Regions from separate parts of the Tepidibacillus fermentans genome, predicted to be linked through region 3. Evidence: riboswitches for the same ligand, from Rfam matches in the RefSeq annotation. Region 3 holds a riboswitch; each other region holds the start of a gene.
The links. Region 3 has a riboswitch for cyclic di-GMP ahead of EDD72_RS04765 (Flp family type IVb pilin). Riboswitches for the same ligand answer to the same signal wherever they lie in the genome.

Region 1 (3,282 bases), on a different contig from region 3:
CTGAATTCTTCTTTTTGCCCTAACGGATATTCAACAGATATTAAATTTCCTTTCGCATCGTATGTCCGCTTCCATACCCGTCCTTCTCCGTCTTTAATGATCATAGGCAATTGAAGATTGGAGTCATAGGTAATATTCGATTCTTCTCCTAACGATGACTTTTCCACTGTAATATGATGAAACTCGTTATATTGAATGGATATCGTTTCAAGCGGTCCCGAAACATTGGTCAAGCGCTTTTGTTCGTCAAATGAATATGTGTATATGTTTCCAAGAGCATCTACTTTTTTCGTTATATTGTAGTCTTCGTTGTAAAAATAAGCCGTTGAATGTCCTAATCCGTCGTAAACCGTTACTTGATGATCTCCGTACTCATATCTGTATAGTAAATCGCCCTCATGTGTCACTTTGGACACGCGATCTCCTGTATAAGAAAACTGCTTAGTGCCAGTTTGAGAATCTGTCACTGACAGAAGGCGATGCTCGTTGTCATATGAATACGATTCCGTCGTTCCATCAGGATGCGTGACTTTTCGCAGTTCATTGTTTTCATAGGTATACGTTGTTACACGGCCAAGTGGATCGGTCATAGATGTGATGAGCTGACCGGCATATTCGAATGTAACGGTACGTCCATCGGGACTTTTTATTTCAACCAATCGGCCTTGGGAATCGTAGCTCAAGTTCACGCGATTTCCATTGCGGTCCTCAACGGCGATTAATTTTCCGGCTACAGGGTCTGCGTTGGTTCGCCAAGGTGCATAATACCCTTTAAAAACATAAGTGGTTCCATGGGGTTGTGTTACGCGATATTCATCTTTCGAAATTCGTTTTAGGGATGACTTGGTGGATCCTTCCGCAGTGTAATAGCCTTTATCAAGCGGATAATAAATCGCCGGATCGCCATCATACTCATCCACTAATAAACTTTCGTCTTCTTTGTGATACGTATAATTCACCTTTGTTCCATCTGATTTAAATTCCGTGATATGAAACTCATCAAACATTTGTATGTAGTGATTATAAGGAAATGTCCAGCCATAACCGAAAGGTGACAAGCGATTCTTTTGGCTCGAATGATATAATCGCTGGATTGTCACTGGAAACCCATAAGAAGGGAGTATAAAGTCATCTCTTTGAACAAATGCATTCCCTTTTGGAATCTCTACAGGTTCCTCCAATACAGGTGGTTCCGGTGATTGGGCAAAGTGACTGTCGTTTAATAAACTTGGGATAGCTGAGTTGCCATCTGTAGATTGGTTATTAAATAACGAAGCAAATCCTTGGGAATACCCCGGCGGCTGTCCAGGCTGCGGAAGCCATTCTTCTAGAAAAGGATTTAAAAATGCTTCAGGCGTAGCCGCTTCAGCTTTTTTGGTCATTCCAGGCAAAACAGAATTTGTGATGAGCAGAATAACCATGAAATAAATAATAGATTTGTAGAGAACTCGTTTCTTCAAAACAAAAACAACTCCTTTCCATCTACGATTTCCCATCAGTCTAAACACAAGGAACACCGTCGATGAAAAGAGTTTTAACGCAGGAACCGTTCGGTAACCCAGCCATCCTAGCATTCACTTGCCTTAGACCTGTGGCTTTGCGTCCCCGGCTTTCGCCGGGTTTGCCTTTATCGCTGTTCAATTGTTCAAGTGATTTAACCTATATCAATTTCTATATCGGATCATTTTATAAAAATTTTACATTTTAGATAAAATTTAATAACTTTATTTTGTTAAAGACGATGTTTTAAATAGTTGTTTAATAGTTAAACAAACAGAGATCATGGAACGAATCTATACTTCAGGAGAAGCGCAAGATTGACTTTTATGTAAACTATTGTTAAGATAAAGTTAAATTGAATAGTCCGCACGCTGAATCATTTTTATATATGAGCGGAGGAACCAAGATTGTGGCATTGCCACTTGGGGTGAATTCTTAATGTACATTAAGGTAGGGCGACTCTCACGTCCGAACCCGACAGCTAACTTCGTAAGCGTCTCGAGGGGTAGGATCTCGTTTATTACGAGTCTTATTTTGGCGTATTTTAAGCCATAGAAGACTTTGCCCTTCTATGGCTTTATTTTATCTTCAAGGAGGTATGCTATGAAATTAACAGGAAAAATTTTATTGGCATTAGGATTAGGTGCATTGTTTGGTTTAGGATTAAATCTTTTTGCACCACATGTATTCCCATCAGTTGATCAATATCTTCTTACCCCACTAGGCAAAATCTTTCTTAATCTCATTAATATGTTAGTGGTACCCATCGTCTTTTTCTCTATTACCCTTGGAACAGCTGGAATTGGTGATCCTAAAAAATTAGGAAGAATTGGAAGTAAAACATTAATTTACTTTATCTCCACAACAGCAATTGCGATCATCATTGGTTTAGCTTTAGCACTTACCATTCAACCTGGAGCAGGCTGGCAATTTTCTGCTGAACAAGCTAATTTTAAACCAAAAGAAGCCCCACCTATTATGGAAACGTTGCTCAATATCATCCCAAAAAACCCCATTCAATCCATGGCAAATGGAGATATGTTACCTTTAATTTTCTTCTCAGTTTTCATTGGTATCGGAATCGCAGCCCTAGGAAAAAAAGCGCGAACTTTCCACGCTTTTGTTGAACAAGGAAATGAAATTATGATGTATTTAGTTACTCTCATGATGAAGTTTGCCCCATATGGTACGTTTGGTTTAATTGCCTCGGCAATTGGTAAACAAGGGTTTACTGCGATCCGTGCAATGGGATTGTACATGTCGGTTGTGATTCTTGCTTTATTCATCCATACGATTGCAACCTATGGTTCCATGATCTTATTCATTGCAAAAAGAAATCCGATCGACTTTTTCAAAGGATTCTTTCCAGCAATGGCCGTTGCTTTTAGTACATCAAGTAGTGGTGCAACACTACCGGTATCAATGAAAACAGCACAAGAAAATTTAAAGGTACCTGAACCCATTAGCAGTTTCGTTCAACCACTGGGTGCCACCATTAACATGGATGGTACTGCAATTATGCAAGGTGTGGCTACTGTCTTTATCGCCCAAGTTTACGGTGTTGATTTAACCTTTAGTCAAATCATCACTGTTGTTTTAACGGCGACACTTGCAAGTATTGGAACAGCTTCCGTTCCAGGTGTAGGCTTGGTTATGTTAACGATGGTGTTAAAATCGGTTGGTTTACCTGTTGAAGGAATTGGCTTAATCCTAGGTGTTGATCGACTCCTTGATATGCTTCGTACAGCAGTGAATGCAACTGGTGATGCGGCTTGTGCTGTG
Region 2 (3,282 bases), on a different contig from region 3:
ATTATGATTGGAAATGCTTATGGTATCGCTTTGAGTGCATTTCGTAGCCGCCTGAGAGGTAAGCCTATTCAAAAAAGCAACTTGCTATACGAAATTAGTATGATTTTGAGCATCATGGTGTTCTTGCCGGTTGCTTTTATACATGGTCTCATCTCTGATATATTGAGAATTCCGATTATTCGGGTTGAATAAATAGGCAAATAAGCAAGAAAGACAAAGAGGATTCTAGATATGGGAAAAAGTAGAGTTGAACTTAAAAAGAAAATTTTTCAGAGGATAAGGCTGTTCCAAAAAGTCATAAATGAATGACTTTTTGGCGACAGCCTTTTTGCGAAAGATAAATAATAAAAGAATTGCCCTTTTTGGTATAATTAAGTTGCTAGACCAAACTTAAAATTTATCTTTTTCATGCGCTCAAGGCATGTGGAGAGTGTCTCACGACTAGTGTTAAAAAATGATTGAGCGTGTTTTTCAAATAATATTCTTATATGAAAGGGAGAGGGTTATGGAGGTATATAATTATATGGAAGAATTAGTTTATCGGTATATTGATGAAGTATTGAAAAAGTATAACAATGTGTGTAAATGTGAAAAATGCAGGCTAGATATGGCTGCATACGCATTAAATAATTTACCACCGCAATATACTGTAACAGAAAAAGGTAAATTATTTACTAAGGTTAAGGAAATGGAATCTCAATATGGAGTAGACATTATTAGAGAAGTAACGAAAGCAATAGAAGTAGTGTCTGAAGAACCACGACATGAAACTCACTAGCGTTGCATTATTACATCATGAACTGGATAATGTGCAGAACCACAATTGGAATAAACAAATTATGCTCCTCTTTTTCTTCTCTTAAAAAAATAATTTTGTTAACTAGAAATGAAAAATATCATGAAAAACAAAGAAATTTGTTGAAATATGTTGACAAAAATATAGTAAAAATTTAGATTAATATTAACATATATTAGAAATGCGTGTATAACAACAACGTATATATAAACAGATATACTAAGGGCAAACCTGCCGAAAGACGGGGACGCAAAGCCAAGGGCCTAAGGAGTAACATAATTCTATGGCAGCCGGTTGCATGAAAGCCTCTATGCAATTCGTGCACAGGGGCTTTTAGTGTATGCAGATGATTTGATTAAAGCTTAAAGTGAAATTTAGCCTAGATGGTGAAACATAAGATATTGACAGTGGAATTTGCGGAGCATAAGACCAAATGGAAGGACTGATTTGGCAATGAAAACGATTGAATACATAAATAGAACATACAGAACACTCGTTCCCTTGCGGGGGAGGGGGTAATACCTGTATTAATTTCAAAAAATCGGAAATCTATTTTTTGTTATGCAAATGTAAAACATAAACTCAAATATAAGGAAGGCCTATTTTCTCCAGCTGGAAAAATATGTAAATTTCAGCAGTGTAAAATAGGTCTTTTGATTTTTATTTAATTAATCTGTTGGGAAACATCATCCCCGTAATCAACCTCAAAATAGATTTAACCTAGTGATCGTAAATAAAAAGATTCGGACGCTAACCTTCTGAAAAGAAAGGGGTGGACAGGATGAATGAAAAGATGATGCAGATGAAAACCATGGAGAAAAAGGAAAAAGAATTGTATAAAACTATCTTTCTTTCCATCGGCGAAAGGGTGGTCACCACCGACCAGACAGGCTGGATAACGGCCCTTAACTGGGTAGCGGAGGAAATAACTGGCTGGAGTGAGGAGAAGGTAAAAGGCAGTCGCTTTGCTGAGGTTTTTAAACTTGTCAACGAGACCACAGACGAAGAAGCAAAAGCCATGGGCGATACAGCAAATAGAAAAGTCTCAGAAAGTCTTGAGCAAGTCATTAAAGAAGCCGAGGAATGGATGTACAGGCGAAAATTAATAGAGGAAAAAGGCTACCGCAAGGCTTTGATTAATACCCTACTTGTCACCCTATATGTTAAAAGTACGGAAACGATGGAGCATTCTCAGCGCATGAAAAATGATTGCCTGATGATAGGAAAAAGAATGAACCTTTCCGCAAAAGAGCTGGATGAACTGGCTCTTCTGACAGTGCTGCACGACATCGGCAAAGTGGGTATCAGGGGAAGTATCTTGCATAAGCCCGGTCCTTTGACAGCGGAAGAATGGGTAGAAATGAAAAAACATCCCGAAATCGGTTACCGCATTGCTCAAAATACCCCGGAACTGGCGGCTATTGCCGAATACATTTTGTATCACCATGAACGCTGGGACGGCAAAGGCTATCCCCGGGGCTTAAAAGGGGAAGAGATACCTTTATTCTGCCGTATTTTGGCTGTGGCAGACGCCTATGATGCCATGACCAATGACAGGACATACCGAAAAGCGCTGAGTAAGGAGGAAGCAATTGCTGAAATAAGAAGGAATGCAGGGACGCAGTTTGATCCGCAAGTAGTAGAAATATTTTTGCGCATAATGGTACAAGAACATAATATGAAAAAGAGGCAAAGCAGAGAAAAATAAGGGATTTATTTTTATCTTTATTAAAAGAAGTGGTTGCCTCTGTTGCGAAAACCAGCGCTTCCAGCCAAGAACTCTCCGCCACGGTGTAAGAAGCCAGCGCCTAGGTACAGAACGTCAATGCTTCGGTGGAACAGATTGCTTCAAGCATATTATCATGATGAATTGTAAAGGAGGGTGTGTTAACATGCCATTTTTTATATGGAAAACAACCCAAAGTTCAGCCGACCATTTTGATTATCATTCCGATTACGACAAACTCTATCAGTGTTTGACTAAATGTGATTTCACCAAGCCAATTGAAGTGGACATTCCCTCATCCAGTCCCCTCTATTTCGTAGTCGATATCTTAAACCGTGTTATCAACGAACGACAAGCTTCAGCCTCTACTACCTTAGCAGATTTAGACGTGATAGTCCAGCGACTGACCAATATGACATCTATTCGGCAGATGATTGTGAAAATTGGCGAGCAGACGAGCCAGCTTGCCAGCATGTCGGCTCAGACTGAGGAATTGAGAGCCGCCACTAATCAGGTCGCTGATTCTGCAACCAACTCCGCCACCTTCGTAGAACAGGCGGCATCAGTGGCGGCTTCTGGGGGAGAAAAAATTCAACAGGCGATTCAATTTGTCGAGCATTCCTTTGATGAATTTGCCAAGGTCAGCCAGCAGGTTCAAGACGTGCTTCACTCTATGAAGGAGATTGAACAGATCGTGGGGGTTATTGCAGAGGTGGCTGACCAGACGAATCTTCTTGCTCTCAATGCTGCCATTGAAGCG
Region 3 (3,282 bases):
GACCATCAACTTTTCCGTGAAGGAATCAAACGGATTATTAATTTAGAAGAAGATATGGAAGTGATTGCCGAATGTTCAGATGGACAAGGAATTCTAAACCAATATCATGGTGTTACGCTAGATGTGATCTTGATGGATATCAATATGCCGAATATGAATGGAGTTGAGGCAACCAGAAAAGTGAAAGAGATTTTTCCGAAATCCAAAGTGATTATATTATCCATTCATGATGATGAAGGGTATGTATTTGAGACATTAAGAGCAGGGGCTTCTGGCTACTTATTAAAAGATATGGAAGCAGAGACTTTAATTCAAGCGATTCGTTCTGTGGCAAAAGGAAACGCCTATATTCATCCACAAGTCACGGGGAAAGTGATTGAAGAATATCGTCGACTAAGTAATAAAGAGCTTCATGGTTCTCAACATGAATCCGTTTTTATCGACAAATCACTCGATTGGCGTCTCATATTAACCCCACGGGAGATTGAGGTCCTTCAACTCTTGGCAGAGGGAAATAGTAATCGCCAGATTGGTGAGAAATTATTTATCAGTGAAAAAACGGTAAAAAATCATGTGAGTAGTATATTACAAAAGATGAATGTCCAAGATCGCACACAAGCGGTAATTACAGCGATTAAAAATGGTTGGGTTCACATTTCGTAATCCAATAGAAAACGTTTCTCGAACCAGATAAGGCATAGGGGCATATACTCTACTAAGGAGGGGGCCACTATGCTTTCTTTAGTTTTATGGACCATATGCCTCTATGGAATCATTCTACTTGGCTTTAAACTTTTTTATTCCTATTTTTGTATGAAATTAGCAAAAAAAACAGGAAGCAATAATTCCCATTACCTGATCTTAGCAAAAGATAATCAATCGATTATTGAATGGGTGATTCGTTCGCTTTGGTTTTGGCAATGTATCGATGGGAAACCCATCAAAATGACAATCATTGACTTTGGTTCAAGCGATGACACATTTGCAATTATCCAACGATTGCACCACCAATCTTTTCAAGTAAAGTTGATCCTAGAACAGGAAATGGCTGAAAAAGAAGAGATCATAGGAAGAAAGATAGAAGAAATATGTAGAAATGGTGAACAAGTGGAAATTATTGATCTTATGGATTATGACAAAAGGAACAAACATGGGGCAAATTCAGCGATTCGAGTATCCTGATAGGTCAATGAGAGCAGGGAATAGGGACTTAATTGCCTGAATTTTTGGATATAAGTACAGAAAACATGTGTTTTTACCTAGTAAAAAATAGGAAGTTAGAAAGATAACAAACCCTATATTTCTTCGTACAATTAAAGTAAAGAAAGGCTCAAAAGAAAACAATCAATAAAGGCAAACTACTCGAAAGGGTAGGACGCAAAGCCATGGGTCTAAGGTTCATATGAACGATGATTGCCAGGTTGCTGATTGCTTCGTTACATAGACGAACTCCTCAGCAATGTGAGGAGTTTTTTTCTTAGACTTAGCAGTCAGACCATTTGCGCACCATCTGTGCTACTCCGAATTCATAATGAGCCGATATTAAAAAGGAGGAATGGTCAAATGAAAAAGTTTTTCACAAAATTATGGGTGAAACAGTTGGATTGGAAGTCAAGGGCAAAGAAATCTTTAGAAAATGAAGCTGGACAAGGTATGGTAGAATACGGTTTAATCATTGCTCTGATTGCAGTCGTGGTGATTGGAGCGTTATCGTTAATGGGTACTAGTATTAGGGATTTGTTCACCAATGTTACCTCTAGTCTCCAACAATAAAAAGGAATGATCATGCAATAATTTATTATTATCTCTATTAACCCTATGAAAGGTCCTACTATCCGAAGTAGGGCCTTATTTACAGGACGGAAGGCGCTTCTTTTATAGAATAGTAAACCTCTTATGAGAATCGGAGGTTAGAAGAGTGATTAAGAGATTACGAAAACGGATCAAAGGGGAAGAGGGGCAATCCTTAGTAGAATTTACCCTAGTGATTCCGATCCTTCTTCTTCTATTACTAGGAATTATTGAATTTGGACATATCTTTTATGCGTATCTTCTGATTGAAAATGCTTCAAGAGATGGAGCAAGATATGGTTCCGTGTGGGCGACAGATACCGAGATAAGGCAAATCATTGATGAAAAAACCTATTCCTTAGAACCAACAAATCTTGTAGTTACCATCTCCCCAGCTTACGAGTATCGCCAAAGAGGGGAGAAGGTGGAAGTGAAGATTGATTATAAAGTCCCATTATGGGGCCCAATATGGGGAGAGCTTTTACCCAATCCTTTTCCGATAACGGCAAAGACGGTGATGCGAGTTGAATAACCAAAAAGGGAATATATCGATCATGATGTTATTTGCCATGATTGTCATTCTAGGAATGACGGCGATGGTCATCGATTTAGGGAATCTAATGTTAGAAAAACAGAAGTTATCTGATGCGGTTGATGCTGCTGCCATCTCAGGAGCACAGGAATTGGTAAATGGAGCTGAACAGGCAAAAGAAACCGCGATTCAATTTGCCAATGAAAATGGCGTGATGGATCCATCCATTACGGTTAATGTGGACAACCATAAAATTACTGTTGCTGGAAAGCGAGATGTTCCATTTTTCTTTGCCAAAATTTTTGGTTTTGATCATGTATTAGTAGAATCGACTGCTACAGCACAGATTAAGCCACTTTCGGGTGCAAAAGGCATTGTACCATTATCAGTAGTAGCGCCTAACCCTAATGCAGAAGATTATGGTTTTCAATTTGGTTCCTTATATACCTTAAAATACGACCCGTTCAACGTAGCCAATGGGAATTTCGGTCCATTAGCACTTGGTGGGACGGGGGCTTCTAATTATGAGAATAATCTATTAAATGGTTACATTAGTAAACTTAGTATTAATGATTCAGTAAAGACGGAAACAGGTAATATGTCAGGGCCAACAGAACGGGTCATTAAGGAACGAATCAATCTTGATGCTTATGATTCTGAATGCCAAACCTATGACTTAGCCAAAAAAAATCGAAACTGTAAACGGATCATCTACCTTCCTGTTATCGAGAGTTTGAATTTAAACGGAAGAGAAACGGTAAAAATTATCGGGTTTGCATCCTTCTATATTGAAAATGTAGGTGGCAATGGAAATGATTCCTATGTTACAGGAAGGTTTATGAAAAACATCTACTCTGGTGATTGGGATGATGAAAACACGAAAGATTCAGGATTATATGCGGTGAAATTAGTCAAGTAGGGGAGAGAAAGAGATGAAAGTGACCAATCGACACTTATTC

Region 1: it holds a riboswitch for cyclic di-GMP, as region 3 does, so the genes downstream of both, EDD72_RS07175 (RHS repeat-associated core domain-containing protein) here and EDD72_RS04765 (Flp family type IVb pilin) in region 3, are expected to answer to the same signal.
Region 2: it holds a riboswitch for cyclic di-GMP, as region 3 does, so the genes downstream of both, EDD72_RS06620 (HD-GYP domain-containing protein) here and EDD72_RS04765 (Flp family type IVb pilin) in region 3, are expected to answer to the same signal.

What each region holds. Positions count from the first base shown of each region.
Region 1 covers NZ_SMAB01000009.1:40,819-44,100, forward strand. The annotation lists gene EDD72_RS07175 (RHS repeat-associated core domain-containing protein) at 1-1,421, opposite strand, end outside; cyclic di-GMP riboswitch class I at 1,550-1,636, opposite strand; cyclic di-AMP (ydaO/yuaA leader) riboswitch at 1,860-2,011, shown strand; gene EDD72_RS07180 (dicarboxylate/amino acid:cation symporter) at 2,104-3,282, shown strand, end outside.
Region 2 covers NZ_SMAB01000008.1:8,084-11,365, forward strand. The annotation lists gene EDD72_RS06610 (carboxymuconolactone decarboxylase family protein) at 1-192, shown strand, start outside; gene EDD72_RS06615 (late competence development ComFB family protein) at 524-778, shown strand; cyclic di-GMP riboswitch class I at 1,011-1,098, shown strand; gene EDD72_RS06620 (HD-GYP domain-containing protein) at 1,578-2,504, shown strand; partial or broken gene EDD72_RS13080 (methyl-accepting chemotaxis protein) at 2,995-3,282, shown strand, end outside.
Region 3 covers NZ_SMAB01000005.1:76,426-79,707, reverse strand. The annotation lists gene EDD72_RS04775 (response regulator) at 1-663, shown strand, start outside; gene EDD72_RS04770 (glycosyltransferase family A protein) at 733-1,182, shown strand; cyclic di-GMP riboswitch class I at 1,343-1,429, shown strand; gene EDD72_RS04765 (Flp family type IVb pilin) at 1,564-1,773, shown strand; gene EDD72_RS04760 (TadE/TadG family type IV pilus assembly protein) at 1,919-2,323, shown strand; gene EDD72_RS04755 (pilus assembly protein TadG-related protein) at 2,316-3,242, shown strand; gene cpaB (Flp pilus assembly protein CpaB) at 3,256-3,282, shown strand, end outside.